One region of the Paenibacillus sp. JNUCC 34 genome, then DNA from elsewhere that is predicted to be linked to it. Evidence: predicted binding sites of a transcription regulator. Region 1 holds the regulator's gene; each other region holds the start of a gene.
The links. Region 1 encodes Rex, which represses fermentation and respiration genes when NADH is low (regulators of the CRP and FNR family bind a similar motif). Its sites were predicted from a motif close to TTGTGAAATATTTCACAA; they were not measured.

Region 1 (8,190 bases):
GCGTGGCAAAATTATGAACTTGCCTGACTTGCCGTCGGATAAACTTACATATACGTTCTGGTCATCAATTTGAGCATTTGCTTTCAAATTAGGTGAGTTTTTTGCCAGTTCATCCAAAGATATCTGTATATCGGTGTACTGCTTGTTATCCATCGCTTGGGCTACTGACAGCATAGCCTTCTCCCACCATTGGTCCAGCTGCTCGGACGAGTGATCTTCCACCTCAAGCTTCAATGTGCGTTTACCGACAACCGACTTGCCTTCCTTGTTTATATGTTCGACTAGACCCCGTAAATTCGTTTCGGGTGCTAAATCAAGCTTAAAAGTGACTGTATCCTGTGTAATATCTATTTGAGAGTTTTTCACTCCATCATACTGTGATACCACATTGGCCAGTGGATTCTGAAGAGCCATTTGTCGATACAGAAACCAACCGCCAAAAAGCACCGATGCCGATATTACGACCGTCAGAACGATAGGAACAATGCGTAATTTCAATGAAGTTTCCTCCTTGTTATATGATGTGTATAATTCGTATATCATATTTGATATAACAATTATGCGTATAGTAACACTACTTTCAACCTGCCTGTGGAATACAAATAAGAGTATATCACATCTTATATACCTTTTTCATTTAAGTCTGTGAAAATATTTAAAACTATTTTATCCAAATTTTACGTAAACGCTTACATAAAATCTTGTTATTTAACACTCCGCCTTTTGATGGAGTGTTAAATTTTGCTATTGATTTGGTAGAATAATGTCTTCACCGATCTGATTTCCATCCTGAAACCGATAAAACCTATATTTCGTCTCATTGTTCAGCTGGTATAACAGTTGCCATGCGTATTCTCCTTCATACATACCTAGAACAAGCCTTTCAATTACCGAACCAGGCAGGTCATTCTTAATCTGATTACGCATTTGAGCTTCCGACATTCCACCGCTCAGAGGTTCGCTGTGTACAGCTTTGGCTCCATCCAGTGGTTTTTTCTCTTCCGTAAACTTCACCCATACGACGATATCCTGGTTTTCCGTATCCTTACCGGTAACAACCCAGTAAATGCTCTCTTTATCCCATACCGATTTATAAGTTTTGTCTTTCTTCATCAAACCGCCATATTGCTGAGCCGCCTTGATAGCCGCGTTCTCTTCCGACCATTTACCAGACATTACATTTGAATAATAAATCTGAATAGACAGCAATATGAGCAGAAAACCGGAAATGCCAAGAAGTATCCACTTCGTTTTTTTCTTCAATCTGCGTTCCTCGCTCCCTTGTTATTCCCTAGAGGGTCAACAGCCGCTCGAACGCACTTTGGGCTTCACGGCGAATCTTTTCTTCATCCAATGTAAGGCAAACTCCGTTTTTGACGACCTGTTTACCATCTACCCAGACATGCTCCACGTCCTTGGCACTAGCTGAATAAACCGCATGCGAGATAAAGTCCGTATGAGGCAGAAAATGTGCCTGATCGGTATTTAACGCGATAAAGTCCGCTTTCATGCCGGGAGCCAACGTCCCAACACCGTCTAAGAATAATGATTTCGCTCCGTATTCTGTTCCCATACGCAGTGCTTCCACAGCAGGAACTGCTGTCGGATCACCACTAACACCCTTATGAATAAGAGCAGCCAGTCTCATTTCCTCAAACATATCCAAATTGTTGTTGCTCGCAGGACCATCCGTTCCCAGTGATACGGTAATTCCCGCTTTAAGCAGCTCCGGTACCCGGGCGACACCGCTTGCCAGCTTCAGGTTGCTTCCCGGATTGTGGGATATCGCTACCTTATGAGCCGCCAAAATCTCAATCTCTTCATCCGTTAAATGAACTGCATGCGCAACAAGCGCCGGACGTGAGAAGACGCCGAGCTTTTGAAGATGGGCTACTGGCCGTACCCCATAATCCCGAACATTCTGCTCGACTTCAGTAACTGTTTCCGACATATGGGTGTGAATCGGCAAGTCCAGATCGTGAGCAATCTGCACAAATTTTTCGATGTAATCCGGAGGACATGTGTAAGGCGCATGCGGCGAAATCATCGTCGTGATACGTCCATCAGCTTTACCGTGCCAGTCCTTAGCAAATGCTGTAGCCTCCCCCAGCTTGTGATTCTGAACATCTGGAGGACACAAACCGATTACACCGCGAGTAAGTACACCACGCATACCGGATTGCTCAGTTACGACTGCTACCTGATCCATATGATCATACATATCAAGGAAGGTCGTTGTACCGCCTTTCAGCATTTCGATCACAGACAGCGAGGTACCCCAATATACATCATCAGCCGTAAACTTCGCTTCCATCGGCCACATTTTCTCCTGAAGCCATACCTGAAGAGCCAGATCATCCCCGTATCCACGAAGAAGCGACATCGCCGTATGACCATGCGTATTCATTAGACCAGGCATGAAAAACAGATATGTGCCGTCGATAATCTCCGTATCTTCCTCAACCTTCGGCTGTTCTTCACCGATATAGGTAATGAGATCGTCTTCGATGACCATATATCCGCGCAGAACCGGCTTTTCATTCTGAAGTACAGCAAAGGTACCGTTTTTAATCATCCATTTACGCTTCGTCATGATCGCCATCTTCCTTTCCGTTATCTAAATAATAAGCCAGACTCTGCAAATCCGTCGTGAAATCAGCTGTATGAATCCGGATGTGCGGAGGAGCTTTCAAGATCGTTGGCGCAAAATTCAGAATCGCTTCAATACCGGATGAGATCAGTTTATCCGCTACATCTTGTGCTTCGACATCAGGAACGGTAATAATCCCGATCCGGATTCCGAACTCCTTAATAGTTGCCGTCAATTCTTCCATCGACTGAACGACTAAATTGTTGATTTTAGTGCCGACTTTTGGAGTATAAGCATCGAATATAGCTACAATCTTCATATTGTCTTTCAAAAAAGCGTTGTAGTTGGACAGAGCGTGTCCAAGATTACCAGCACCCACCAACACTACATTAATCTGCTGGTCCAGCTTAAGAATATGACGGATTTTCTCGATCAAATATGAGACGTCATAACCAATCCCTTTTCTGCCAAAATCGCCAAAATAGGCAAGATCCTTGCGGATTTGCGCCGGGTTTAGGTCGAGCTTCTGTCCAAGCTCCTGTGAGGACACCGTTGCAACCTCACGAAGATGAAGTTCGTTCAGGTAGCGCAAATATACGGGCAGTCTGCGAACCACGGCCTCCGAAATTTTATCCGATTTCATGCATGCTCCCCCTAATCATAAACTCAAAGTAATTATTTTCAATTCTTATTGTATTGCCTCGTCCCCATGAAGCCATTCCGCAATGCGGGGAACCATCTGCTCAGTCCGCATATGTTCCATTTTCGGGCCAGGCAGTGAATATAAAAAGTATTTTCCATAATAAGATTCAATCACACGGGTATCATAAACAATTACAATACCTTTGTCTTGAGCTGTTCGCACAAGACGCCCGAAACCCTGCTTAAAGCGAATAACCGCCTGAGGTACGGATAGTTTCATGAACGGATTTTTCTTTTGCTGCTGCAGTAGCTCGCTCTTCGCTTCAACAAGGGGATGGTTCGGCGGTTGAAACGGTAGCCTTACGATAGCCAGGCATGTCAACGCCTCACCCGGAATATCGACCCCTTCCCAGAATGAGCTTGTCCCAAGCAGCACCGATGCGCCGCTGTCCTGAAACCTTCGGATCAGCTTGGTTCGGCTTGATCCATCCATCCCTTGTCCGAGTACGGATATATCACTGGATGACAGAACTTCCTTAAGCGGATCATACACCTGGCGCAGCATACGGTACGAGGTAAACAATACCAGCATCCGTCCATGAGTCGCCTTAGCGGCATCTGCAAGTGATTGAACGAGTGTACTCACAAAGTTCTGATCCCCCACGGACCCCTTAACACTTGGGAAATCCCTTGGAATTAATAACAGTGCCTGCTCACGGTAATTAAACGGTGACGGAAGCTGCACGGTATTCAGCTGTCCCTGATCTGAAGCATCCTGCAGCCCAAGATTATCGATCATATACTGAAACGATTTATCTACAGATAGAGTTGCAGAAGTGAGGATGATACTACTTTTTTTATCGAAGAACAGCTCTTTCAACTGCGCGCTCACATCAACTGGCACGGCAAACATCTGCAGCGATTTACTACGGAAATTACCGTTCGCCTCCATCCAATAGACCACGCCTTCATCGTTCAGAGTCATGAAAAATTTCAGATTCTCCCGGTGCGCAGCCAAGTCCTTAAAGAGGCCATTAATATCGGTAATCAAACTGTCTGCACCATAATCATTCAGTTCTTCCCGAACCTCAGATGTTAGCATGTCTCCTTTGCGAACGACGTCTCCCAAGGTGACGTGAATCTGATTCTCTAACTCCGTCAAGCTTTCCCAGTCTTTTGGCTTCTTGGTTGGTGACAGTCGGAGTGTAAATTGTCCTGCATCCCCCGCAGAAGCATCTCCGCGTTCAGGAAGAAGTCCGAACAGAAGGTCGTTAAGCCGGTCCCAGCTCTCCTTGACAGTAATTAGATCAGGGTATAGCCGATCAATGACGCCCGTCCATTCCCCCGCCTTTTCGTGCGCCGACGTTTGAAGCAGTTGACGGAGTGCTGGCAACTGTCCATTGCGGCTATCCTTATAGAGACGTGTAAGGGTGTGTACCACCGTAAAATATTTCATATGGAGCCCGAGATGTTTACCCGCCACATCTTCCAAGTGATGAGCCTCGTCAATGACCAACCGCTCATACGACGGCAGTAGCTGATGATTTGCTTTTACATCGGTAAACAATTTGGAATGGTTCGTAATAACCACATCCGCAATACCCGCTTCATGCTTCGCACGGTGGTAGAAACACTTTCGGAACCATGGGCAAGCCCGTCCCAAACAAGAATCAGAATCGCTAGATACACTTTCCCAGAAGTCCCCACCACGACCACCAAGGTTCAGTTCCTCATCATCTCCGGTTTCAGTCTGGGTCAGCCATATGATCATTTGGGCTGCAATGATAATATCCTCTTTAGGTGTGTTGAAATCTCTTCTATTTATTTTATGTTCAAATTTTCTCAAACACAAATAATGCTGTCTCCCTTTGAAGACGGCGGCTTTAAATGGAAACGGGACTACCTTGGTGAGTAGCGGGATATCCCGTTCACGAAGCTGTTCCTGAAGGTTGATTGTATGCGTGCTAACCATTACCTTCTGCTCCTGTTTTACACTTTGGTATATGGAAGGAAGCAAATATCCAAGTGATTTCCCCGTACCGGTTCCAGCCTCAATCAGGAGATGCTTATCATCATCTAGTGCCTTCATGACTTCCTCAAACATAATGTCCTGAGCGTCCCGACTTTCATATTGAGGAAGTGTCTCACGTAAATTATTACGTACCTGGTTCATATACTGCTCAAAGGATAGCTCGGCTAGCGGATTATCCTCTTCCTCATCTCGCGCAGGTGCCATATCGGTCCAGTCCTCGATCGCCAGAGCAAATTGACGGAAATACGTGTAGTTGTCTGGATCCTGAATGGCCTGATTTTCCTTATCAGCCCGCATTCCATCGAAGAACCAGCTCAAATCACTGTCCTCATCCGCAAAAAGGTCGCTCAAACGCTGTATCGTAAGCAGTGGAAGCTGATCAAGCTCTTCCAGACATTTCAGAAGCACATAGGCGGTAGCAAGCGCATCGCTGTCCGCTTGGTGCGGACGGTCATGCTCTAAGCCGAAATAAGACGACACCATCCCCAGCTGATACGATGTCAGTGATGGAAAGCATATTTTCAAAAAATGTATCGTATCGAGTATCCGCCCGCTGAAAGGTAAATAACCACAACGGTCGAGTGCATTTTGCAAAAAATTAAAATCAAAGGCTACATTATGCCCCACAAGTACAACATCGTCGAGCATAGGTACCAGTTCCATCATCATCTCCTCAAGGGAAGGTGCAACAGCTACATCTTGATCCGAAATACCTGTCAAACCTGTAATAAACGGTGGAATCGGAATCCCGGGATTGACATAAGAGCCGTACACTCGGGAAATGCTGCGATCTTCATCGATGATGGCCAGCCCCACTTGAATGATTTCATCGGCTGACTGGTTGCCCGTAGTTTCAAAATCCAATACGGCAAATTTCATGTTCGTATAAATCCCTTTCATTCCAGTCTAAATAACAGCATAACAGATGTAACGCTGTTTGAACATTATGGACATAAAAAAGACGATGCCACAGACTCGGCGCTTCGAGCGGGCATCGCTTCTACAGACTGTTATTCATAACAATGAAATCAATTGACTTCCATACTGCAGTTCCCCGCGATTCTTGTGGCAAACCTCCAGATTAATCAGCGGATCCGGAAGAGTCGGGTCACTCTGTATCGCAAGCGTGAAATAATCCCGAGCTTGGTCTGTCCGTCCGTTAATCACCTGTATGCAGCCTAGAGCGTTATAAATCATGGCCTGCAATCTCTTGTCGTCCGCCAGCGGCAAAATCGACAGCAGATAACCTGAAGCCTCCACCGTCTCACCCAAATGCAGATGAGCCATGGCCGTATAGAGCCGAATCAGCAAGCTCTCCGGATATATGGCAGCAGCAGCCAAAAATTGGGCTAGAGCAGGTCTGAACATAAGGAGTTTGTAGTATCCTTGGCCGCGTATGAAAGCATCCAGCTGCATTTCCGGTGATTCGGTCGGCGGAAAAACCGGTGATGAAACTGCACTCTCACGGAAAATAGCCATCTTCTCTTCAAACCGAAGCCATTCATCAATGATACCTTCGCTCATACTCTTCAACATATTCCAGTTATGAATCAGCGCCTGTTTCTTGGGACCGTGTGCGGAAGGGTAATGCTTCACAATTTCATCTAACATGTCGTTCATTTCGTCGAATACATGTTGAAACATGGAGTGCATCCCACCCTTAGTGAAAAAATGAGATCAGTGCGTCGACCTGAGTTCATTTTTTGTTAAAGCTGATGTTTTCATTCCCGAAACAAGCGTTACATTTTGGAGTGAACATCTTTACCGAATCGTTGCATGAATCTCACGGTGCTCGGTTATAATCGGCTTGTTGCAGCCGTCTACAATAACAACTGTCGGTTTATGGTTCTCATATTCCTCTTTAGACATCATCGCATAAGAAATAATAATGACATTGTCACCTGGTTGAACCAGACGGGCAGCCGCACCGTTTAGGCAGATCACACCACTTCCGCGTTGGCCTGTAATAACATACGTTTCAAGACGCGCACCATTATTATTGTTCACAATCTGTACTTTTTCATTCTCAAGCAGATCAGCGGCTTCCATTAAATCCTCGTCAATGGTAATGCTGCCAACATAATTAAGATTAGCTTCAGTTACCGTCGCACGGTGAATTTTAGATTTCATCATTGTTCTAAACATGAGGATTACCCTCTTTCGTTTGGAATAGTGCATTATCGATTAAGCGTGTCTTGCCAAAACGAACAGCAAGCGCCAGTATACAGTCATTACCTGTTTCAGCAAGCCTTACCTCATTATCAATCGGCATCAGTTCAGGAAATGTAAGCACCTCAGCATAATCGATCTTCGCCATCGGCGCACCGGAAATAACTTCCGTAAGCAATCTGCGTACCTCACCAGCAGTAGCTGTGACTCCGTTCTTCAGTTGTTCCAAAGCCATATTCAGTGATCTGGATAAAACCAGCGCCTGTTCCCTTTCTTCTGCATTTAGATACACGTTGCGGGAACTGAGAGCGAGGCCATCCTCCTCCCGAACTATCGGACACGGTACGATGGTGACGTCCATATTCAAGTCACGGACCATCTGTTCAAGCACTGCAACCTGCTGTGCATCCTTCATCCCGAAAAAGGAAAAATCAGGTTTCACGATATTAAATAGCTTATTCACAACGGTTGTAACACCATCAAAATGTCCAGGGCGAGATGCCCCGCACAAGAGAGAAGTTAGTTCAGATACCGCCACTTTCGTTTTTGTCGGCTGAGGGTACATTTCTTGTACCTCAGGAATAAAGACGATATCTACCCCTTTAGATTCCGCGACAGCGAGATCTCTCTTCTCATCTCTCGGGTACGTTTCAAAGTCTTCCCCCGGCCCGAACTGAATTGGGTTAACAAAAATACTCAGCACAACGGTACCCGTCATTTCACGAGCCCGCTGCATCAGACTGCCATGGCCCTCGTG
Region 2 (8,190 bases), 1.3 Mb from region 1:
CATTTGAAAAAGGAGTCCCATAAAAGTGGACACTGCAGAAATAACTGCTCCAAGCATCAATCCAATAATCGGAACAATTAAAGACGAACGAAGTTTAACTCTTCGTAAAAATAAAAAGAAAATCATAGTTCCTATAAAAGAAAAAATGATTGCACCAGTCATTCTTAGAACTAAAGTTGGGGCAGGAAATAATAAATAAACAAGAAGCAGTCCTAAACCCGACCATTCAATAGTCCCTGTTGTAGTAGGTTCAACAAAACGATTCTGTGTAATAAGTTGCATTACGAGTCCTGCCATTGCCATTGCAGCTCCAGTAAGCATTAATGCAGCTGTTCTTGGAACACGAGTTATGAAAAACATCTCCATTCCATCCTCTTGTCCACGTATATCATAAACTCCAGTAAACAGTGATATAATGCCTAAAATAATAACAACTATAACCGCGAATATAAAAGGTTTTGTCCATATTTTATTGTAATTATAAAACTGGGGTTGAGAAAAACTCTCAACCCTAGAAGTTATATTTTTTGGCACCGTTTTATACTCCTTTACACTACTTAGCTAAAGTGTTTGCAAGGTTTTCAAATAACTCTAAATAAGTCTGGATTGATTCATTTGTGTAAGTATCTGCTGGTGCATAAATAATTTGTTCTTTAGAAACAGCAGTTGTGTTTTGAAGAGCAGGTGCGTTAGCAATAACATCCTGAGCAGGAGCTGATTTACCTGCATCAGATGTTCCAGCATCACGATCTAATACGAAAAGCCAATCAGGATTGCTTTGTGCAATAGCTTCAACAGAAACTTCATCACCTTTATGATCTGTAGAAGAATCGGCAACTTCTAATGCTGGAACCCAACCGAAAATTTCATACATTGGTCCCCAAACACGTCCAGAATGAGGAGCTGCAAAACCAATATTCCCACCAGAAACAATAACACTCATAACTGTATCTGTTCCATTATAAGCAGATTTAGCATTTTCGATAACTTTATCAAAATCAGCTACCAATTGTTTAGCTTCTTCATTTTTATCAAAAATTTGACCTAAAGCAATTGTAGAATTTTTAAGTCCATTTACTAAGTTTTCCCCAGGTGTAGCAGCTTCCTCAGAAATATCAACATTAAGATCAATAACAGTTGCATTTGGCACTAATTTTTTTATATCTTCGTAATAGTCAGCAAATCTTTGACCGACAATTACAAGTTCAGGGTCTGCTGCTGCTATAATTTCAAGATTTGGCTCACGATGATTCCCAATATTTTGAACTGAATCATCACTTACATATGGTGAATCCGCAGGCATTACATCCTTTGGAACAGCTGCTAGTTCAATTTTCCAATCAGCTAAAGTTTCAAAAGTTCTATTATCCAAGGCAACTACATTCTTTGGGTTTACAGGAACAGTAACAGTTCCATGGGCATCAGTGATTTCAACCGTCTTCGGCTTAGCAACCGCTTCACTTCCATTAACTTCAGTAGGCTTTGACTCTTGTTTGCTTTCATTACTTGGACTTGAGCAAGCTGCTAACATCAAAGTCAAAACTGCCATAATACCAACTAAGTTTAAAAACATAGATTTTTTCATACATATACTCCTTATAATGTGATTTATTTTGAAAATGATGAAGCCTATAGATTTGAATTGGATAGTAATTGCTATCCAATTCAATCGATATTGATAATCATTTTCATTCTAGCATTCTGTGGATTAGTATAGTCATTAATTATGTGAAAATCTTGTGAAGGATGTGAGTTGATATGATTATCGGATTTTATAGAACAAAAAAACGAGCAAAACTGGATGAAACTGTTTATACTCGTTTTTTTTCAATTATGTTTGATATTGATTACTGTGACAAATTGTACTTTACCTATTTTCTTATTTTTACTATTCAATCATTGAATAGCCCCTGCCATGGATTGTTTGAATATATCGGTCTTTCTTCTCACACTTTAGCTTTTTTCTTAAATACCCAATATATAAATCCACTACATTTGGGTTGACTGCTACGTCATATCCCCAAACCTGATTCAAAAGCATTTCACGGCTCAATGTTTTATTTTTATTCTTGATTAAAAATACAAGTAAGTCAGACTCGCGCTTAGTAAGCGGGAGATTTTCGCCACCTTTTGTCACAATATTGCTGGATGCATCAACGAAGAGATCTTTAAACCGAAAAAAATAAGTCTCGTTTGGCTGGATACCGTCCGCTCTTCTTAAAATAACTTTTATCCTTGCTACTAATTCTTCTTTCACAAATGGTTTTCTTATATAATCATCTGCTCCTGCTTGTAATCCTGCTATGCAATCCTTGCTGGACACATTGTCGGTCACAATGATTATCGGTGTCGTTTTAACAGCTCGTATTTGTCTGCAAATTTCTGGTCCAGATATACTCAATGAATCCCAATCTAATACGATAATATCCCAATCTTGCTCATATACTATATTTAAACTTTTGTTTTCGTTGTGAAGTGTCAAAGTGAAATAGCCTTCTTGCTTTAGACCGCTTACGATTTTCTTTGCTAAAGACCGTTCATTCTTAATTACCAACACCTGCTTCACCTATGATTCACCTCTACTTCACTACATAAAATAATTTATCACAAAAAAGAATATCGGATTTGTAAATCTTAAATTCCTAAAAATTCAATATAACATCTTATTAGGAGAACTCTGTACAATTTTATAATAAATATGTATAAAAATGAAGAAGTACATAGGTTAGCCCCACCTCCGCCATCCTTTTAACCCACTCCGGTGATCCACTTATGACAGAGGTGAGCCACTACCATATTAATAGTGGCTCCAAGAGTATTATTGATACAATCCTTCCGTTTGAGTACAAATGCTAATCTAAACATGTACAGAAATGCTTGAATAATAATGTACTGTCAACTGCAAACGAAAACTCCTCAAAATCTGCTGCTACCGATTCTAAACAGTATTCTTTCTTATATCAATTTTTCTGTCTGTGTAATCGTATTCCTTGTCGTGGTCGTTGAGGTGTATTTTATAGTAATCTGCTTTTTAGTTGATCTAGTGTGACCTATGTGATTGATGTACATCCGAAGTAGTTGCTACCATGTTCAAAGTAGTAGAGTGAATTCATTCACAATATTATCTTGTTATTGTTGAACTAATGAAATGGTAGAGGAGTTATTCAAATGAAAAGAATCGTAACACTGAGCACCCGCAAACTGATGGATACCGCAAAACACGGCGGATGTGGCGCATGCCAGACATCTTGCCAGTCCGCTTGTAAGACTTCCTGCGGCGTTGCCAACCAGCGCTGTGAGAACCCAATGAACAAATAGGATTCGAAAATGTTCACCGCCCACCTGCTCTGTAGATGGGCGTCTATTTTTTAAACCGGTTTTATTTGTCGGTAAAAGGAGCTTGATTAGCAAGGATGATTCATCAATATCAACTTAACGGATACAACATCGTGCTTGATACCTACAGTGGGTCGGTACACGTTGTTGATGATCTGGCATACAAAATCATTGAGCTTTATGAGCATACATCTCCGGAGGAAATCCTGACACTCATGCTGGAGCAGCATGAACACGATTCGGGTATTACCGAGAGAGACATTCGAGAAACCATCGCGGCCATTGAGGAGCTTAAAGATACTGGACAGCTCTTTACCAAGGATGAGTATGAAGACCTTTCCATTAATTTAAAAAATCGAAAAACTTATGTAAAAGCACTATGCCTCAATGTCGCGCACACCTGCAATCTATCATGCGACTATTGCTTCGCTAGTCAGGGAAAATACAACGGCGATCGGGCCATCATGAGCTATGAGGTTGGACAAAGGGCTATCGATTACCTGCTGGAAAATTCAGGACATCACCGGAATCTTGACATTGACTTCTTCGGCGGCGAACCGCTTATGGCCTGGAAAGTCGTCAAGCAGATTGTAGCTTATGCCAGAAGCAAAGAACAAGAATATAAGAAGAAGTTCCGCTTTACCTTCACGACGAACGGTATGCTGCTGAACGACGAGGTCACCGAATTTTTAAATAAGGAAATGTACAACGTCGTACTCAGTCTGGATGGAAGAAAAGAGGTTCATGACCGGCTCCGCACAACCGTTAACGGAAAAGGAAGCTATGACCATATTGTCCCGAAGTTCCAGGAGTTCGTCCAAAAACGCGGAGACCAAGAATACTATGTACGAGGAACCTACACTCGTAATAATGTCGATTTCACCAATGATATATTCCATATCGCAGACCTTGGTTTTGATAAACTTTCGATGGAACCGGTCATCTGTGATCCGCGGGAGCCCTATGCACTTACCGAGGAGGACCTCCCGGAAATTTACAAACAGTACGAAATTCTCGCCACAGAAATGATTGAGCGCGGTGAACAAGGTAACGGGTTTACCTTTTATCATTACATGCTTGACCTCTCGGAAGGCCCTTGCATCCAGAAAAGAATCTCTGGCTGTGGTTCAGGAACTGAATATCTCGCTGTCACTCCTTGGGGTGAACTTTTCCCTTGCCACCAGTTCGTCGGTGATGAAGCGTACAGCATGGGGAACGTCTGGGATGGTATCACACGACCAGAACTACAATGCCAATTCAAAGAGAGCAACTGCTACTCGAAGCCGGAATGCAAGGATTGCTGGGCCAAACTCTACTGCAGCGGGGGCTGTCCTGCCAATGCCCTGCACGCGACGGGTTCCATCAACGGCATCTACGACTTTAGTTGTGATGTTTTCCGCAAGAGGGTTGAATGTTCCATGATGGTGAAGGTTGCCGAGTCGATTAGAGAAATGGAAAGAGACGCATAACTATTGTGCGGAATGAAGGCTTCGATTACAGCAGCTGAACGCGGAGATGAGGTTAATATGAACCGTTCTCCCATTCATTGTTGGAATGCTTATAACCATTCCAATCATTTTGTTCGTGCCGACTTATTATCGCTATCTTGCATTTCACTCTAAAACTAAAGTAATAGCGTTGCACGTATGACTAAACTCATACTACAAATTCATAAAATCGGGGAACGGCTGATGGATTGGGCCTTTCCCCATTCTCCATTCATCCATTCCCCGATTTCATCACGGCATTATACTACCTGCGGTGGGTTTCCAATTGTTTACGATAATTCTACCGCTTGGCCCCCATCAATTGAGGTCTTAAATCCGTAAAGCCCTCACCCGGCTTACGCAGAGCTTCCAATACAACCTGCGCGTTATACCCGTCATAGAAATCATAGATAAGACCTGGCTCTCCGTTCAAAATCTGAATGATTTGCTTCAGGATCGGCTGCGGGCTAACGACGTCGTCCACAGGTACAGGCTGAAGATGGGCATCCTTGCCGCTTCTGAACAGGCTGCGCCAGTTTTCCAACGCCATGGTTCCTTCCTCACCATGGACCACCAGGGAGACACGTTCCTCCCCTTCCCGTTGATCGGTTCCAGACAGGTGAATCTCGATATCATTATGTAATCGCAAAACGGCTCGGACACGGCTTTCGGACTGATTCGAATCCGGCGGAAACTCGATCTCGCTCTTCACATGCGTAATCGGACCGAACACCTGCTGGATCATTTGGATCCAGTGAATGCCGACTTCCAAGAGATATCCGCCCTGCTGTCTTGAGGTGATCCATGGATTCTGCTGCCAGGACCTCGGCCACTGCGGAAACTCCAGGTATAGATCCATCTTAAGGATCTGGCCGATCGCCTGCTCTTCAAGTAATCCCTTCAGCTTCAGGACGGCCGGGTCGAGCGGAAGCGAGAAATGAACGGCATGGAGCACATTGGCCTTCTCTGCCAGCTCCACCAGACTCCGGGCTTCGGTCAAGCTGTTGGCAAGCGGCTTCTCGCAGAAGACGTGAATGCCTTTCTCAAATGCGATCTGGGCCACGTCATAATGCAGGGACGGCGGAACCGCGATATACACCAGGTCAAGCGCAACCTCGTTCAGCAGCTGGCGGTAGTCGGTGTACAGCCGGGGACTAATTCCTGTTGCTGCGACTTCCCTGTACAAACTGGACTCATCACTGTCGCAAAGTGCAACTAATTCGATCTTCTCACCATATTGGGGCAGTAATCGGTGAATCATAATCCGGCCCATGTGACCTAAGCCGATGACGGCCATCTTCTGTTTATTCATCCTGTTCTCCTATTCCATTGATGATTGAATTTACCATTGAATGCCACGTCCCTATTATAGATCAGGCGCTGCTGCCAGTACACTCAGATATGTAGAAAAAGGCGCTGCCATCAAGCAGAGCCCCTGTTAACGACCTGAATCAATTTATGACGTTTGTTACACGTACAAAAATCACGGATTAGTACTTATTATTGATAAATCTCCAATTTATAAAAGAAGTATCATAGTATAATAGTAAAATTAGTAAATAAGTATTTAGGAGGATTTTATGCAAATTGAATTTAATGTATCTGGAGTCACCTTTGAGGATCGTCCAAATATTATTAGAAGATATGCTACTGATGGAGATACAATTTATTTAGTTCGAGAGCCAAACAATGAGTATGATTCAAATGCTATTAAGGTATTCCTATCTAATAGGAAATCTATTGGGTATGTCCCAAAGGAATTCACACCATTACTAGCGAAGTATCTCGATAGTGGTGGAAGTATTTTTGCAAAAGTAAAATCTGTTAATAATAGAGGGGAAGATTTACAAAGTGTAACAATTTCGATTAGCACGCAGAATAAGGCTGGCTATGTTATGGGAGATATTAAAGGTTTTATTTATGATGAGGATTCGCCTGAGGAATCTACACATGACATTGAATGTTTTGGAATTATTCAATATAAAGATGGTTTAGGAACAGATCTTAATAAGCCTATAGTACATTTAGTAGCTTGTTATGAACTTACCAATTTTCATGTTGATGATATCAAGGAAAGAAATCCGTTATCTGAGAGGGAAATATATTTAGTTAAGGCATTTGAGCAAGTAACTCCTAATAATGCTTTGAGTGATATAGGTTACGTAATGAGAGAATATAGTAAATATGTATCTCGCGATAGCGATGATCGTTATCAATTTAAATCATTAAGGAAAGATGTTGTTGTTCAAGAACAATACCATACGGTCTATATTACAAGTGAAGACTCACTTAATGATTTAAGTAAAAAACGACAGGCACTTGAAACTAACTATTTTGATACCTTAAGAAAAGAATTAAATAACATTGAAACACAGAAAATAAAATATACGACTATTCCCTTTGAAGAAAATAGCTATATTTTTGAACGCATTAATGAAAAATACATAGGTGAAAAAAGATACTCAATTTTGACAATTAATTATCATCTCCAAATCAAATCGAATTTAGAGATGAATATAAGAGAGCAAGCTGACTTTTTCAATAAATTAGAACGAATAAAAATGGGTTCAAGTCGTCTTTTAAATGAGCAATTAGTTCTTATATAGATTTAGGATCTGAATGGGTAATCGACTTTTGATTTATGTGGGAGTATCAGGATAATAAATCCTAGTACTCCCATTTTTGTCTCTTCACCTTAAAAGTTTTATTCTACACTTTTTAATGATTCAATCATATTGATTTGAGACACTTTTCTCCGAAGTAATAAGTTAGAGAGAATGGTGAGTAAGAATGCAAACATAACAGATACCAGCATTATAAAAATACTTAATTTATCTGGGATTTGTTGATGGGTACTAGACAGTGCCTTTACAATAATTGTATAAAAATAGCCACTTATCGGTAAAGCTACAATTACCGCAAAGGTGGTTAGTATGATGTTTTCAAAAAAGATAAGTCTGTTTATTTTATTTTTTTGATAGCCTAATACCTTAAGCGTTGCAAGCTCACGATTCCTTTCATAAATGTTTATGGAAGATATCGTATATATGGCGCCAAAGGAGAGTATGACGGCACAAATGATAAACATGATAAATATAAAACTGTTTTGTTTCAAAATATATTGAGCTGATTTCTTTAGATCATTCTTATCTGCAATTGTATCTACACGAGGATCTTGTTCAAAAAAGTTACGGACGCTTATAAGATCGGTTGAGCTATTGGCTTCAACTAACAGCGAGGTTGGAGTATAGTCTATGCCAAAGCTCTTTAAATAGTCTGGTGTGCTATAAAACGAGGGATTCGAATACTGTGTAGATATTTGTAAAACCTTCATATCCACAGATTTATTTTTAAGCTCTGGTGCTGT
Region 3 (8,190 bases), 2.6 Mb from region 1:
CTGGTATCTCCCATGATCTTCGAACCCCCCTGTCTTCCATTCAAGGTTACGGCTACATGCTGGAAAGCGCACCAGAAGACTGGAGCCCGAGCGAACTTCGGGAGATGGGAACGGTTATACGGGAAAAAGGGGAATACATGCTGGAACTTATCGATGATTTCTCGCTTGTATTCAGGCTGAAGACCGAAATCCAACCGCAGGATATGTGTCCGCTTGATCTGAATGAGCTTGTCCGCCGCGGTGTATTGAAGTACGTCAACGACGCGACGCTTGACGGCGTGACGTTTCAGTTCGAAGGCGGTGATGAGCCGGTGCTTGCGGCTGGTAGTGCCAAATGGCTTCACCGTCTGATGGATAACCTGATCTCCAATGCCGTTAAGCATAACCCACCCGGGATTACGGTTACGGTAGGTGTAGAGCAGCATGCCAATTCTGCTGCGATCGTAGTGAAGGACAACGGTGTTGGGATGGACGAGGAAACGAAGCGGAATCTGTTTGAACGTTATTATCGCGGGACGAACACGGAGGGAAGTATTGACGGCTCAGGCCTTGGGATGAGCATTGCAAAAGCCATCGTGGAAGCCCATCACGGTACGGTAGAGATCCAATCGGAGGCCGGAAAAGGAACGTGTATCAGGGTTATTTTGCCCCGGGGCTTGAAAGGTTGATGAGCCATTGAATATTTAAAATGAGAGGGCTGTTTCCATGCGAGATGCATATGGGAAACAGCTCCTTTTTATGTGGATCCGAAGCTATGAAGTTTCGAAAACCTGTGATATTCAACTAGTTGTTGAGAAAAAACGGGAGGGATAATGTTCATCCTCTTCAATCTCAACATCAGGATAACGTGTAAATACGGATTCAAATGATCTGCCTTCAACGAGATCATGAATAACCTGTTCAATTCGTTCCCTGGTCATAATGTCGATTAACACCATATCACTCGACCAAAAATAAGCGCCGTTCATGCATTCGCCTGTCTGATTGTTCTTTTCCCGTAAGGTCTGAATGTTGTTATATGTAAAAAAGGTGGCGATCCACTTTAAACGGTTAGGAAATACAACGATGACATCCGAATTCGTATTGGTCTCATCCCATGTTCCTTCAGCCCATTTCTCGGCTTCAATCCAAATATGCATCTTCTGGCTAATATCCTTCATAACTACCTGCCCCCCCTAATGCTTGGAATAAGTATACCAATGATAGCCATGAACTAGTATTTTAAGATCTGCTTCGAAGCAGCGGAGCGGACGAAGCGTTTCCGGAGAAGCGATAGCGGTCGCCTTTGCCCCCGAATTTCTTCTTATAAAGAAATAATTCAAGAAATTCGGGGGCAACAGCGATTGTAGGAATGGTTCGTACGCGCAGCAACTATTATATGTATTAAAAATACTTACTTCTCTGATTGATATACTTGTTCAAGTATATTCTCCCACTCTATTGACTTACGACACCAAAGGATTATAATTCTTACAACAACTGAAAAGATTTTTATGTATATGCCAGAGAATAAGGCTCAGGCGTCTCTACCAGGTTACCGTAAATGACTTGACTACATAAAAGCTGAGAGAATCATCATCCTTCGATTAAACCGAGGTCTTACAACACGTTAAAGCCGCGTGACGTATTCGTATGGTATAAATTCAGACTCTCTCTTCCTTTATGTATTGTTGATAACCCGGACAGAAGCGCTGTCCGGGTTATTTCGTGTCTAGTTATGGGGAAGCCTGAAGCTATCAAGTTTCTATAATCATAAGGGAGAGTGTCATATATGAGTTCACAAAAGAGACAGAAGCGTTATGAGGTCAGCTACCGACTTGGACAAATCGCAATGGGACAGGCAGCAGCGGAAACTGTGATCAAGGACGGCACACTCGTTAACGTGTTTACTGGAGAGCTTCAGGAGCATGTCGATGTCGCCATGGCCTTCGGAAGAATTGCTTATATCGGACAAGCTGATCATACAATCGGTGAGAAAACGAATGTGATTCAGGCGAACGGACGATACATTGCACCGGGTCTGCTGGACGGACATATGCATGTGGAAAGCACGATGCTGACGGTGACTGAATTCGCCAAAGCCGCGATGGCTAAAGGCACAACTTCCATCTTTATGGATCCGCACGAGATTGCGAACGTATTCGGTTCAGAAGGCGTACGCTGGATGCACGAAGAAGGGCAGCAGCTTCCACTAAAAGTATTTACAACCTTTCCTTCTTGTGTGCCAGCTACAACGGACCTCGAAGACGCTGGCGCGGCACTTGGCGTAGCCGATATTGAAGCGGGACTACAGTGGCCAGGTGTGGAAGGCCTCGGCGAGGTGATGAACTTCCCGGGCGTCGTCTATGGTGACCCAACCATGTGCGGAGAAATTGAGGCAACCTTAAAGGCTGGAAAAACCGTTACCGGTCATTTCCCTTCTGAGGATGAACGTATGCTACAGGCTTACATCGCTTCAGGTGTCAGCTCTTGCCACGAGACAGTTACCAGGGAGCAGGCGTTGCAGAAGGTTCGACTCGGCATGCATTTGATGATCCGTGAAGGTTCCGCATGGCATGATGTTAAGGAAGTTATTAAAGTGGTAACGGAAGATAACGTGTGTACCGATAACATGTCCCTTGTGACAGATGACGTCTATCCGATGACACTGCTGAATCTTGGCCATCTGAACCATGTTGTGCGCCGGGCGATTGAGGAAGGCGTTGATCCGGTTAAAGCCATTCAGATGGGCACGATCAATGTGGCTCGTTACTTCGGTATGGAGCAGGAAATTGGCAGCATTGCACCAGGTAAAGCAGCGGATATTTTGCTTATCGATGATCTGAAGCAAATGGTGCCTTCGCTTGTTATTGCTGATGGTGAAGTGGTAGCGGATTCCGGAAAGATCGTAAAGGAATTTCCTGTTTATGAATATCCAGCGGAAGCCCGCAGTTCGGTACGGCTGCAGCGTGCTCTAACCGTCGATGATTTCTTGCTCCGCAGCAAAGGAAATGCCGCTCAGACACAGGTAAACGTGGTGCGTGTTATTGAGAACAGTGCCCGGACCGCTAAAATGACGGCGACCCTCCCGGTGATAGATGGAGTCATCCAGCCGGATTTGGCACAGGATGTCATTCAGATGGCTTGCATTGAGCGCCACAAGGGAACAGGGCAGATATCCCTCGGCTATGCGAGTGGATTTCAGTTGAAATCCGGTGCAGTCGCCTCCACGGTGGCTCATGACAGCCATAACCTGCTCGTTATGGGTACGAGCCCTGAGGACATGGCGTTTGCCGCCAATGAGCTTGCCGCATGCGGCGGAGGCATGATCGTGGTACGGGACGGTGAGGTGCTAGCCAAGGTGGAGATGCCGGTGGCAGGTCTGATGGCGGATCGTCCGCTCGAGACGGTAGCTGCTGAAGTGGTGTCCATGGAGGAAGCGTGGAAGGAACTGGGCTGCCCGATGAATGCACCGTTCATGACCTTCTCGCTGATCGCTCTGCCGGTTATACCGGACATTCGGATCACGAACCGGGGACTGGCTGATGTGACCGAGTTCAAGTTGATTGAAACGGAAATTGGGCCATCTACGGTTTAAAAAAAACGAAATGATTGAGACACTTATCATTGCAAAAAACAGGGTGACCAAGCATGGTCCACCCTGTTTTTTGTTTGTTTTTATCGAGAACGTGATTTTCGTCACAAATTTATAACTATTTAACCCCTTCCAGGCATTTAAATGTGATAAATATCACAATTCTTCCGTTCGTGGTCTGCGAAAATAATAAAAGATAAATTTTAAAGTTTTATTACGTGAACCAAAAGGAAGGGGTATTTTATGGATCCGGTTATGCTCGCACGTATCCAGTTCGCTTCGACAACCATTTTTCATTTCATCTTTGTTCCGCTGTCCATCGGCTTGGCATTTCTGATTGCCATTATGCAGACGATGTATGTCGTCAAGGGCAACGAAGTATACAAGAAGATGGCAAAATTCTGGGGTAAATTGTTTCTCATTAACTTTGCTGTAGGGGTCGTTACCGGTATTTTGCAGGAATTCCAGTTCGGTATGAACTGGTCGGATTACTCCCGATTTGTCGGGGATGTGTTCGGAGCGCCGCTTGCGATTGAAGCGCTGCTCGCATTTTTCCTGGAGTCCACGTTTATCGGACTGTGGATTTTCGGATGGGACCGCTTGTCCAAGAAGGTTCACCTTCTTTGTATTTGGCTCGTGTCCTTCGGTACAGCAATGTCGGCTTTCTGGATTTTGGCCGCTAACTCGTTCATGCAGCGTCCTGTCGGATTTGAGATGAACAATGGACGCGCCGAAATGAATGATTTTTTCGCTCTGATCACGAATGGTCAGCTGTTGGTTGAGTTCCCGCATACGGTATTCGGGGCATTGGCCACAGGCGCATTTCTCGTTACGGGGATCAGCGCATACAAGCTGATGAAGAAGAAGGATATCGATTTCTTTAAAAAATCGTTTAACATTGCTATCATTATCGCTCTGATCTCCTCCGTGCTCGTTGCTCTCTTCGGTCACCAGCAAGCACAATATCTGGTGGATACACAGCCTATGAAAATGGCTGCAGCCGAGAGTCTGTGGGAAACGAGTGATGATCCGGCTCCATGGACGGTTTTTGCCGGGATTGATCCGGATAATCAGAAAAATACGATGGAATTGAAAATCCCTTACCTACTCAGCTTCTTGTCTTATAGTAAGTTTTCCGGTGAAGTTATCGGAATGAAAGAACTGCAGGCACAGTATGAGGAGCAATATGGGCCTGGTGACTACATTCCTCCAGTCCGGACTACATTCTGGAGTTTCCGTATCATGGTGGCTGCAGGCTCTATTATGATTTTGCTCGGTTTGTACGGCACATGGTTGACAATGCGCAAGAAGGTAGAACAGGCTGGGAAATGGTTCCTGAGAGTATTGCTGTTCAGCATTTCATTGCCGTTTATCGCCAATACGGCGGGATGGATTATGACAGAAATCGGGCGTCAGCCTTGGACTGTATTTGGATTGATTCAGACGAAGGACAGCATCTCGCCAAACGTAGGCGCAGGTTCCATTCTGTTCTCACTCATTGCATTCAGTACGATTTATGCTGTGCTGGCTGCGGTAATGGCTTATCTGTTCGTTAAAGTTATCAAGAAAGGGCCATATGCGGTGGAGGAAGACGATCACAACGCAGCTGACCCGTTCAATAAGGGGGGAATCGGCAATGTCTCTTAGTGAGCTGTGGTTTGTACTGGTTGCCGTTCTGTTTATCGGGTTCTTCTTCCTGGAAGGCTTCGACTTTGGTGTAGGTATGTCAACACAATTCTTGGCTAAAAATGATACTCAGCGCCGGGTGCTTATCAACTCTATTGGCCCGTTCTGGGATGCAAATGAGGTGTGGCTGATTACGGCAGGCGGAGCGATGTTCGCGGCCTTCCCGAACTGGTACGCCACGCTGTTCAGCGGATTTTACCTTCCGTTCGTCGTTCTCCTGCTAGCCTTGATCGCCCGTGGGGTCGCATTTGAATTCCGTGGCAAGGTCGGGGATGCACGCTGGAAAAAGGTTTGGGATGGTGCCATCTTCACAGGAAGCATCCTCCCTCCATTCCTCTTCGGTGTAGTGTTCGCCTGCCTAATCCAGGGATTGCCGATTGACGAATCGATGCAGCTTCACGCTGGATTCTTTGATGTAGTCAATCTGTATACGGTTGTAGGCGGAATCACGGTAGTTATGCTATGCTTGCTGCATGGACTCATGTTTACGACACTCCGCACCATAGGAGATTTGCAGGAGCGTGCCCGGGTTATGGCCCGGCGCCTGTTGTTCCCGGTTGCAGCGCTGCTTGCGCTATTCGGAATTATGACGTATTTCATGACGGACGTGTTCAAAGTTCGGGGCGGCATATTGTCAGCCGTACTGGTGCTTGGTGTTATTGCATTCCTGGCAGCCGGTTATTTTATGAAAACCAAGAAAGACGGCTGGGCTTTCGGTATGACCGGGGCGGTCATCATCCTGTCGGTTATGTCCGTGTTCATCGGATTGTTCCCGCGTGTCATGATCAGCTCGATTAACAGTGCGTTTGATCTGACGATCCAAAACGCCGCCTCAGGGCAATACTCCCTTAAGGTGATGACGATTGTGGCGGTTACACTGCTGCCGTTCGTATTAGGTTATCAAATTTGGAGCTACTACGTTTTCCATAAACGGGTACATGAGAAGGAGCATTTAGAGTACTGATGGGTAAAGATCTGCTGGGATACAAAGGAGTCAAGACGGTATTTCTCGTCGTCGCCGTATGTACCCTGGCACAAAGCATGGCCATCATATTGCAGGCAAAATGGTTGGCGGAGGTTATCTCCGCCCTGTTTGCCGGATCCTCTCTGCAGGAACAGTACAGTAAAATGGTATTGTTCCTGCTTGCTTTTCTGGCACGTCACGCCATTGGGCTGCTGCAGCAGGGCATAGCGCAGCGGTTTGCCGAGGAGACGGGCACGGACCTGAGAAAGCAGCTGATGGATAAGCTGTTCCATATGGGCCCGAGATTTGTCCGGTCCGAGGGAACAGGCAATGTGGTCACGCTTGTGCTGGAGGGCATCGCCAAATTCCGCAAATATGCGGAGCTAACCATACCGCGCATGATGGGAGTGGCTTTTACTCCTGCGCTGGTATGGTTGTATGTGTTTTATATTGATCGTATTTCGGCTGTGATCTTGCTCGTAACGATGCCGATTCTGATCATATTTCTAATTTTGGTTGGCTTGGCGGCACGGAAGCAGACGGAGCGCCAGCTGCATACGTACCGGATGCTGTCCAACCATTTCGTGGATTCCCTTCGCGGTCTGGAAACACTGAAGTTTCTGGGGCAGAGCAGAAGGCATAGTGAGAGCATCGGAGAGGTAAGCGAGAGCTACCGCAAGGCAACGATGCGCACGCTTCGTGTCGCGTTTCTATCATCCTTTGCACTCGATTTCTTCACCATGCTGTCCGTCGCCGTTGTGGCGGTCAACTTGGGCTTGCGCCTGATCAACGGCGGTCTGGAGCTGTTGCCGGCTCTGACGATTCTTATTCTGGCACCGGAATATTTCCTGCCGGTACGTATGGTGGGAGCGGATTTCCACGCTACCCTGGACGGCAAGCAGGCAGGTGAGGCCATCCAGGAGATGATCAAGGATGAGCCGAAGAACAGCCCGGTGAATGAGCTGACAAGTGAAGACAGCAATACACCAGGGCCTGTGCTGGATTGGAAGGACAATAGCGTATTGGAGCTGTCTGGTATCAGCATGCGGCATGATGAGAGTGGTCCTGCATCTTTGGAGGATGTAAGCTTCCGCTTGAAAGGCAGAGGCCGGATTGGCATCGTAGGTGAAAGCGGTGCAGGTAAATCCACACTGATCGACATTCTGGGGGGATTCCTTGCACCAACCAGCGGCGAAGTTATGTTGGATGGTGTGAAGCTGCAGAATACAGCTTCGGAGGCATGGAGAAAGAACGTGACTTACATTCCGCAGCATCCGTATCTGTTCGGCACCTCACTTGCCGATAATGTCAGATTTTACGCTCCCGACGCTTCATGGACTGAGGTGGAGCGAGCGGTGGAGGCGGCAGGGCTGACCGGTGTGGCAGCATCTCTGCCGAACGGCTTGGACGAATTGATTGGCGGCGGAGGTCGGAGCTTAAGCGGAGGACAGGCGCAGCGGGTCGCGATGGCGAGAGCATTTTTGAGCCAGCGTCCTGTCCTGCTGCTGGATGAGCCGACAGCTCATCTTGATATCGAGACCGAATATGAGTTGAAAGAGACGCTAGTATCCCTTTTTCAAGATAAATGGGTGTTTCTTGCAACACATCGCCTGCACTGGATGACGGAAATGGATTACATTCTGGTGATGGATCAGGGACGACTAGCTGAGACGGGTACGCATGAACAGTTAATGGCGCGTAAAGGTGTATATTACGGCCTCATCACATTGCAAATGGAGGGAGTGCTTTGAAGCAGGAACAGTGGTTTCGTCCGTATGTCACAGCCTATTTCTGGCGTTTTCTGCTCATTGTGATCCTGGGTGTGCTGACTATACTGTCCGCGTCGATGCTCATGTTTACCTCGGGCTATCTCATCTCGAAGTCGGCGCTTCGGCCTGAGAACATTCTGATGGTGTATGTGCCGGTTGTCGGTGTGCGCACCTTCGGGATCAGCCGAGCCGTTATG
Region 4 (8,190 bases), 1.7 Mb from region 1:
GTATTTGGAAAATGAAATTGGAAGCATACAAGGCGCGATGGCAGGAGCACCTTGGGTAACATCAGCAGGAACAGGAAAAATAGGCTGGGTACTTCGACAAGATTTAGCGGAGGCAACAGCAAATGTATTGACCGGAGAAGGACACGAAAACACGGTTTACGAACTTTCCGGTAAGCTAATGACTCAAGAGGAATTAACATCTTTTCTTGGAGATGTATTAGGGAAAGAAGTACCTGTACAGCAAGTCGATGATACTACTTATGCGAACATGATGAAAGGTGCAGGGGTACCAGAAGCCTACCTTCCTATGCTCGTAAACACACAAAAAGGTATTCGTGATGGTGGATTAGAGATAGAAAGTAACGATTTAGAAAAATTACTTGGTCGCCCTGCTACACCAATAAACGAGGCTTTGAACCAAATTGTTAGTCAAAGCTCTGTGAAATAATGTGAATCGTCATGTCGGGTCTTCGCAACTATGCGACAAACCTGCACAATGAATTAGCGAACGATTCGTACACGCAGCGTCTTACAACAGACAATGGGGGCGTCCCAGGTCAATGGACCTTTTGGGACACCCCCGGCCTGTTTTAATTATAGAACAGCCTCTTAATGCTTTATCCTATAAATCATTCACAGCATCAACTCTTTGCATCCTCCCTAACCCCCACTGACCGCGTCAGGAGACGCTTAAGCCCGGTCGTGGGCTACGGTCAAACCACCAGTATGGCTGCACCCAGCATGACGAACAGCAGCAAAAAGCCCGTATCTCTTGCTTCCCATGACAGGCTATGGAGGCTGGTCCGCGGCTCGTTTATCACAAATCCCCTGGACTCCATGGAATGAATGAGATCCTGCGCCCGGCGAAAGGCACTGACTGTAACGGGCACGAGCAAGGCGACGAGCATTTTGGCCTTATCCTTCCACGGCAACTCCTTCAGATCTGCTCCACGGGATGCCTGAGCTTTCAAAATTTTATGTGTCTCATCCAATATTGTCGGAATGAACCGGAGTGCTATGCTGATCATCAGACTGAGCCGCTCCGGGTGCATCCCGACTTTTTTCAACGGCTTGAGCACACCTTCCAGACCCAGATTCAGCTTGCCAGGTGTTGTTGTAAACGTCAGTATAGCCGTGAACGATACCAGAAGAGCCATCCGCATTACGCTGAGCAGGCCAACTTCCACTCCGCCGCTAAAGAGGGTGAACGATCCCAGACTAAGCAAGGCCTCCCCACTTTTAACCGTGAGCACCTGAATGACAAATATAAACACCATAAGGAATCGCAGTGGCTTCATCGCCTTGAGGTAATAACGGAACGATATTCGTGTGCTATACATAATCAGAATGGAAAAGAGCGCCGTTAGCGCCATGCCCGGCCATGAGGACACCATGACGATGACCGCAACGTACAGCAGCATGGCCGCAAGCTTCGCCCGTGGATCCAGACCGTGTATCCAAGAGCCGGTATCAATGCTCCTTCCGATTATCAGCTTGTCGCGCATAATCCTCCCTCATTCCTCTCCGGTGTTTTCCGTAAACATCTCAGCCTTTGTGTTTCGCAGAGCTGCTATGCGCTCTGCCAGTGATTCTGCCGTGAAACAGGGCTCTTCATGCCCCAGATTGAAGCGTTCCGACAGAATGCTCCAGCAGCGAAGCGGCAGCGGAACTGCCATACCACACTGTTCCATGACTTCCACCCGGCCCGCCAGCTCGCGGGCAGTACCTTGAAAGGCACACTCCCCCTTATGAAGAAGCACCCATCGGTCAGCCGCTTCCAGTAATTCATCCATACGGTGTGTAACCATAATGATCGTTCTGCCTTCCTCACGACACAGGGTCTGCAGCATCCCAATCAGTTCCATCCTGCTGACGGGGTCCAGTGTAGCCGTCGGTTCGTCCAGAACGAGAATGTCCGGCTCCATGGCAAGCACCGAGGCGATGGCGACCTTTCGCATTTGCCCGCCGCTGAGCTGAAACGGGCTGCGCTCCAGCAGGGCTGGATCCAGACCCATTTTAAGAAATGCCTGCAATGCCTTTTGTTTAGCTTCCTCCTGACTTGCGCCGAAATTCATCGGCCCGAAACAAATATCCTTTTCCACCGTTTCCTCGAACATCTGCTGCTCCGGGAACTGAAACACCAATCCGACCCGTCGCCGCAGTTCTCGCATTTTAGGGGCCTTTACACCTGCAGTAATCATGACATCGAACACAGATACTGTACCGGCTGTCGGTTTGATGATACCGTTGAACAGCTGAAGCAGCGTGGATTTACCCGATCCAGTCGTTCCGGCCACGCCAATGAATTCTCCTGAACCAATTCCGAGATCGATATGACGTAGTGCAGCGCTGGCCCAAGGGGTTCGGGCATCATAATCGAAGCACACATTCTCTAATTGAATGACCATAAGAAATCCATCAGCTCCTGTTCATCACCGGATTGTCCTTTTGCAACTCCCCGAGACTCCAATTCCTGTGCAAGCTTCCGTGCAAAAGGCGCTTCCAGGCTGCACAGTAACATCAGCTCCCTATCCTCAAACAAGTCATCAGGTGACGTATCTGCAATAACAGCCCCGTCCCGAAGGGCAAGCACCCTTTCAGAGGCCATAATTTCATCCGCGTCATGCGTAATGGACACAATGGTATACCGCCCTTCCCGGTGCATATCCCTGAGGATATGGGTCAAGTCGTGCCTTGCCTGTTCATCCAGCATGGAGGAGGCTTCGTCCAGCACCAATATTTCTGGCTCCATGGCAAGCACCGAGGCTAACGCAACCCGCTGCTTCTGTCCACCGGACAGCTCGGAGGGATGTCTTTTAAGCAGATGGCTAACGCCAAATCGTTCAGCATACCGGTCGATCTGCTCTCTTATCTGCTGCCTCGGCATACACATGCCCTCAAGTCCAAAGGCAATATCCTCCTCCACCGTACTGCCAACAAATTGATTGTCCGGATTCTGAAACACCATCCCTACCTTACGGCGGATCGCGATCAGGTTATCCGGCACAAGCTCCAGGCCCGCTGTCTCTATAAGACCTTCATCAGGCGCCAACAGTCCGTTAAACAGTCTGGCTAGCGTAGATTTCCCACTCCCATTGCTCCCTACGACAGTCACCCACTGTCCTTGGTGTACCGTAAAGCTGACAGAGCGGATGTTGTTCGACTGCCCGTTATACGAAAAACTAACCTCCTTAAGGGTTAGCGCCGGGGCCTGATGCTGTTCTCCAGACACGCAATTGTCCGATTCATGCGGCTTAGGCCTGTTATATAATCCCGCTCTGTTCATAGCAGGTTCCTCCCTTCTGCCGTCCTAGCAACTGAAATCTATTTACGGTCTCCCATGCAACTTCTTAATCTGTAAAACCAGCAAACAATGACAGCTTGGAAAGCGACGGCACCAAATATCTTACGGCAATACCGATGAGGATACCGGTCACAATACCGGTCAGCAGAAGCGCCGGTAAATAATAAAAGATCGAAGAGGTTTTGAAAATAATCGAAGCAGCCGTCAGCTGACCGATATTGTGCGCTACCCCACCGGCGATGCTGATTCCGATCAGACTGAGTCTTTTTCCGCTAATTTTGAGCAGGCCATACATGACAACAAAACTGAACAGTGCGCCGAACAGACTGAACAAAAAGCTTGAAAAGGTTCCGAAGATCATCGCAGTCAGAATCGTCTTTAGAACGATTAACGTCATCGCGTCTCTTCCCCGCAAAAAATACAAGCAGGTTAGCACCATAATGTTAGCCAGCCCCAGCTTTGCGCCCGGTACTGACAGGTTCACCGGAATAAGGGATTCCACAATGCTTAGCACAACAGCAACCGCTGCAAAAATGGCAATAATGACCGTCTTTTTAAGCAGCATGGCAGATTCGTTAATTGACAACGGCGTCGACTTCATCCTGACTCTCTCCTCCCGAAGCACCCTCTACCTCAACCAATACTTTGTGAGGCAGGCAGACGATGCTCTGATTTTTCCTGTCAACGAACCCGAAGCTGAGGCACACTTCATCCGGGCAGTCCGCCTCAATCATTTCGATCCCGTAATCATACACCTTAAGAATATTCACTCCATGATCCGTCTTAATTTCAATAATCTGTTCTTCTTCCGTCAATTCCACAGTCTTAAACAATTGACCATCTACCGTAATGGTTGCCGTTAACGGATTATTGTGATTTTTTTCACTATCTTTTTCGTCCAGCCATCTTGGGACAAGAAATATTAGTGCTGCTGCCAGCACAACTGAGATCAGTACCAGGTCTCCGCGTTTCATAAGCATCTTCCTTATTTTTTGATTATATAAATCTTAGACGTCCTCATTATACCCACTCCCCACCTATCCTTCAATGAAGGAAACACCCAATCCGGCCGGTTTGAGAAAGATTTCACAAAATCATCACTAAATCCAAAATTTTATTCAAAAATTTAAGTAAATTATGAGAAGTCTCACATCCTCCCTCTGACGGGCTCTGCTATAATCCACTCGAAACCTGGTGGAAAAGAGGAATTCTAATGAACATAATTAAGCGCTCATCGCTGCTTCTGCTTCTGTCCGCCCTGCTCATCATCGGAGGCTGCAACTCCGGCACGACTCCGGCAGATCTCAATGAAAAGACGCCGGACTCCGGCCAGCAGACGGAAATAACCGATCCGGTCAAGAAATCTTACTATATTTTTGATACCATTGTGCAGGTTAAAGTGTATGACAGTCGGATCACCGACCGCCATTTTAATGAAATCGAAGAACTGCTTAAAACGATCGACACTCAAATGAGCCGTACGAATGACAAGAGTGAGCTGGCCAAGGTGAACGCTAATGCCGGGATCAAGCCTGTCCAAGTATCCGAACAAACCTTCAATGTTATTCAAAAAGCATATGAGTACTCTAAACAGACAGAAGGCCGTTTCAATCTGGCAATTGGCCCTCTCGTCACGCTGTGGAATATCGGAAATGAAGGCGCGCATGTTCCTGACCAGTCTAAAATTGATGAACTTATACCGCTTAGTCAATATAACCAGGTCGAACTGAACCCGGACACCCGTGAAGTATACTTGAAAGAAAAAGGCATGGAAATGGACCTTGGCGCTATCGCCAAGGGTTATTCGGCGGACGTCATCGCCAAATATTTGACCGACAACGGCTTCAAGAGCGCCATCATTGATCTGGGTGGTAACGTGCTTGCCCTGGGACAAAAGCCAGGCGGCCTCAAATGGACCATCGGTATTCAGGATCCTGACCTTTCCCGGGGGAATCCAATCGGCAACCTGAAGGTGGAGAACCAGACCATCGTCACATCTGGCGTATACGAGCGCTTTTTCGAACAAGACGGAAAAGTGTACCACCATATTCTGGACCCTGAGACCGGATATCCTATCGACAACAATCTGAGCAGCGCCACGATTCTGACAGACAAATCCATCGATGCGGACGCACTGTCCACCTCGATCTTCTCCATGGGATTAGAAAAGGGCCTCGAATTCGTAGAACAACTGGATCAGACAGAGGCCTTGTTTATAACCAAGGATAAAAAAGTATACATTACGTCTGGTATGGCTGAGGTTCTGCATATGACCAACGACAGCTACACGTTAATGAACGAATAGCGCAAAAGAAAGAGCAGGACATCTCTTCCTTACTGGAAAAGCTGCCCTGCTCTTCTATGTGCTGTTGTTTGTTCCCCACTAACTCAATCAGCACCGAGTCTACCAGCTGGTCTGCAGCCGCTTTAAGCCATTTCCTGCTGGGCCCTCATATATTTCACGAACAGATTTTGTTTCTTTCCAATTTTGTACTGCCCTATCTTTGCTAAAGTGTATAAAGTGTGATATAATCATAAATTGTTAGGCGAAGTTTAACCCCGTAAGTTCCTCACAAATTTATATTTTCTAACTCAGATGAAGTTGAGAATTCCTATTTTCTAACCCAAAAGTAAGAGTTTAAGGATGTTGGTTTTCTGATTCACACTGGAGCGGTCATCGGAGCCGCAAGGACGAAAGAGAGGCAGGGCTTTTGTTGTTTTGGAAGTAATGATCCCGAAATTGAACTTCAAACACAAGGAACCGACTGTACAGCCGATCAGGCCGTCAGGGGTTAAATTATATTGGCGCTTCAGCGCCCACAAAAGTACCCTGCAGACCATTCTGCAGGGTACGTCTATATCCACAAGATCTAGAAAAGTAATTAAATGTTACATCAGCCTTTAAAATACATATCATACCATTTATGTTGTCGATTACCTGCCTTTATGGCATAATGGAGGCATAGATTGGGCAGCCAAATGGAAGGCATTTCGTTTGTTTACAAACGAGATGCCTTCCTGTTTATCAATATAATTTTTACATTAAATGTAACCTTCTTCAATCGGCTGCTCCATTAAGGGAGGTTGAGGCGATCGGTATACATCTCTGTAGACGTTCTTTCACACAAGAATTCGGAAGCGGAGGATGTTTATATGAATATTCCAAAAACCAAGCAAGGGAAGAAGCCGAAAGATCGGGCAGGTATCTTCATATTTGCGATCTCCTGCATCTCGACCGCGATTCTCATATTCATTATCGTTGAGATTATCCTGAGGACCATGTTTGGAACACTGAAATGAACGTATTCGATACCAAGGAGGATCATTTATGAAATGGACCGGATTGTACCTCACAATAAATTTAGGTTGCAGCTCAATCTATAATGAGCCATAGCACGAGAAGAGGAGATATGACCATGAATTTGCATAAGATCAATATAAGAGAAACGCTTGTTTCCCAATTAACTTTTTTTGATGAACAGCTCACTCTATTTCTTGATCGGTACCTCCCTGCCACTGACGACGTTCGCATCGTACGGGAACGAAAAAATACCAAAGCGTTTATCGAACGCTATATGTTCAAGCTGGAGCAGTATCTGAAGAGTAACATCAACAGTGATGACATCCCGTGCCCCGACTTTGTATTTCTCGGGAGTACGGTAACCGTGCAATATAACGACAGCAATCACTGCGAATCCTATACACTGTGTCTGCCGGAGGATTCTGATCCGGATAAGAGCTGTATATCCATCGTCTCTCCGCTCGGCTCCCAGCTTCTTATGGCTGCCAAAGACAGCCAAATTACGATCGTGACTCCCGGGCAGATCACAAAAGTGACCGTTGTAGATATTAACTGCAATTAATTCCAAGAAACATGTCATCCTGTATTAGTGAACAAGTCACATCATGCCCAGCAGAGGTTACAGCAATATCCTGATCACAGGAATGTAACACATAGAATAACCTTCAGCACACTTAGAGGGGCTGTTCTTCGGTCTACCCACGACCAAGTTGACAGTCCCTTTTTTGTCTTTAAATCCCCTTTACTTTCCTTCAAATATGTATAATGAAAATTTTCTCCAATTGCTACTCTGAAAATACCAGTAAAATTGTGACAGACGCCTAGTCCCATGCATATGATGCCGAAGACGAACCACTTTTCGGAAGGAGCGTGCAGTCTTGAAAAAACGAGGGAAGCATACAGCGGGTAAAAATCCAACCCAGCGCTATGTGGTGGACCCTAATACAAGAGAAATCGATTGGGCAGGACGTAACGAAGCAAAAAACCGTGCAGCAGCAGATAGGGAGGCCCGGGTTCTTTCATCTGCAGCGGCAGCTGCTCTGGAAGAAGAAAGCATCGACGCCTTAGAATTCGAAGATCTGCTGCCTGAGGAAAGCACCGATGTACCGGAAGAGGAGGTAATGAAAGAAGATTTTGAAGAGGAAGAAAGCCCCCTCTCTCGAGACACCTTGGAATTATTCAATACCACCGACCACCGGGAGCAACTGCTGACTGAGAAACAAATGCCCGGCCTGAAGGGGCCTTTTATCTATACTGAAGATATCAGTGAAGGTGCAGTCACGGAGAGCCGTATCGCTTCCCGTGCCATCACCGCCTCCAAGCTGGCCACCGGAGCAGTCGGAAGTGATGCATTGCAGGATTACGCTATAACAGGTCTTCAAATTGCCGACGGCAGTATCACCTCCGCTAAACTTGGAGGTTCGGTAGTCACCAGTGACCATCTGGCCGATGGTTCCATCACTGACCGGAAGATTGTAGTTGGTACGATCAGTGGAGATAAAATCAAGGACGCCAGTCTAACCTCTCACAAGCTGGCCGATCATAGCATCACCTCGGATAAACTTGCGAACGGCGCGGTGCTCTC

Region 2: the regulator Rex is predicted to act here: its motif matches at 3,102-3,119, upstream of scfA (six-cysteine ranthipeptide SCIFF).
Region 3: the regulator Rex is predicted to act here: its motif matches at 3,719-3,736, upstream of AC2TF5_RS01470 (cytochrome ubiquinol oxidase subunit I).
Region 4: the regulator Rex is predicted to act here: its motif matches at 4,379-4,396, upstream of AC2TF5_RS24885 (FAD:protein FMN transferase).

What each region holds. Positions count from the first base shown of each region.
Region 1 covers NZ_CM177770.1:3,718,850-3,727,039, forward strand. Annotated here, with positions in the region: gene AC2TF5_RS17355 (hypothetical protein) at 1-498, opposite strand, end outside; gene AC2TF5_RS17360 (cell wall elongation regulator TseB-like domain-containing protein) at 745-1,263, opposite strand; gene AC2TF5_RS17365 (amidohydrolase) at 1,292-2,593, opposite strand; gene AC2TF5_RS17370 (redox-sensing transcriptional repressor Rex) at 2,580-3,233, opposite strand; gene dinG (ATP-dependent DNA helicase DinG) at 3,279-6,143, opposite strand; gene AC2TF5_RS17380 (tetratricopeptide repeat protein) at 6,279-6,908, opposite strand; gene panD (aspartate 1-decarboxylase) at 7,026-7,409, opposite strand; gene panC (pantoate--beta-alanine ligase) at 7,402-8,190, opposite strand, start outside.
Region 2 covers NZ_CM177770.1:4,969,380-4,977,569, forward strand. Annotated here, with positions in the region: gene AC2TF5_RS23215 (ABC transporter permease) at 1-534, opposite strand, end outside; gene AC2TF5_RS23220 (siderophore ABC transporter substrate-binding protein) at 554-1,585, opposite strand; gene AC2TF5_RS23225 (response regulator transcription factor) at 1,889-2,566, opposite strand; gene scfA (six-cysteine ranthipeptide SCIFF) at 3,169-3,318, shown strand; gene scfB (thioether cross-link-forming SCIFF peptide maturase) at 3,414-4,805, shown strand; gene AC2TF5_RS23240 (Gfo/Idh/MocA family protein) at 5,125-6,135, opposite strand; gene AC2TF5_RS23245 (HIRAN domain-containing protein) at 6,404-7,429, shown strand; partial or broken gene AC2TF5_RS23250 (ABC transporter permease) at 7,528-8,190, opposite strand, start outside.
Region 3 covers NZ_CM177770.1:321,799-329,988, forward strand. Annotated here, with positions in the region: gene AC2TF5_RS01455 (sensor histidine kinase) at 1-668, shown strand, start outside; gene AC2TF5_RS01460 (hypothetical protein) at 780-1,160, opposite strand; purine riboswitch at 1,474-1,575, shown strand; gene ade (adenine deaminase) at 1,772-3,577, shown strand; gene AC2TF5_RS01470 (cytochrome ubiquinol oxidase subunit I) at 3,818-5,221, shown strand; gene cydB (cytochrome d ubiquinol oxidase subunit II) at 5,211-6,224, shown strand; gene cydD (thiol reductant ABC exporter subunit CydD) at 6,224-7,975, shown strand; gene cydC (thiol reductant ABC exporter subunit CydC) at 7,972-8,190, shown strand, end outside.
Region 4 covers NZ_CM177770.1:5,371,516-5,379,705, forward strand. Annotated here, with positions in the region: gene AC2TF5_RS24855 (SDR family oxidoreductase) at 1-448, shown strand, start outside; gene AC2TF5_RS24860 (energy-coupling factor transporter transmembrane component T family protein) at 714-1,505, opposite strand; gene AC2TF5_RS24865 (energy-coupling factor transporter ATPase) at 1,515-2,408, opposite strand; gene AC2TF5_RS24870 (energy-coupling factor transporter ATPase) at 2,393-3,286, opposite strand; gene AC2TF5_RS24875 (Gx transporter family protein) at 3,351-3,905, opposite strand; gene AC2TF5_RS24880 (NusG domain II-containing protein) at 3,880-4,278, opposite strand; gene AC2TF5_RS24885 (FAD:protein FMN transferase) at 4,518-5,609, shown strand; gene AC2TF5_RS24890 (hypothetical protein) at 6,458-6,604, shown strand; gene AC2TF5_RS24895 (GreA/GreB family elongation factor) at 6,721-7,167, shown strand; gene AC2TF5_RS24900 (WIAG-tail domain) at 7,484-8,190, shown strand, end outside.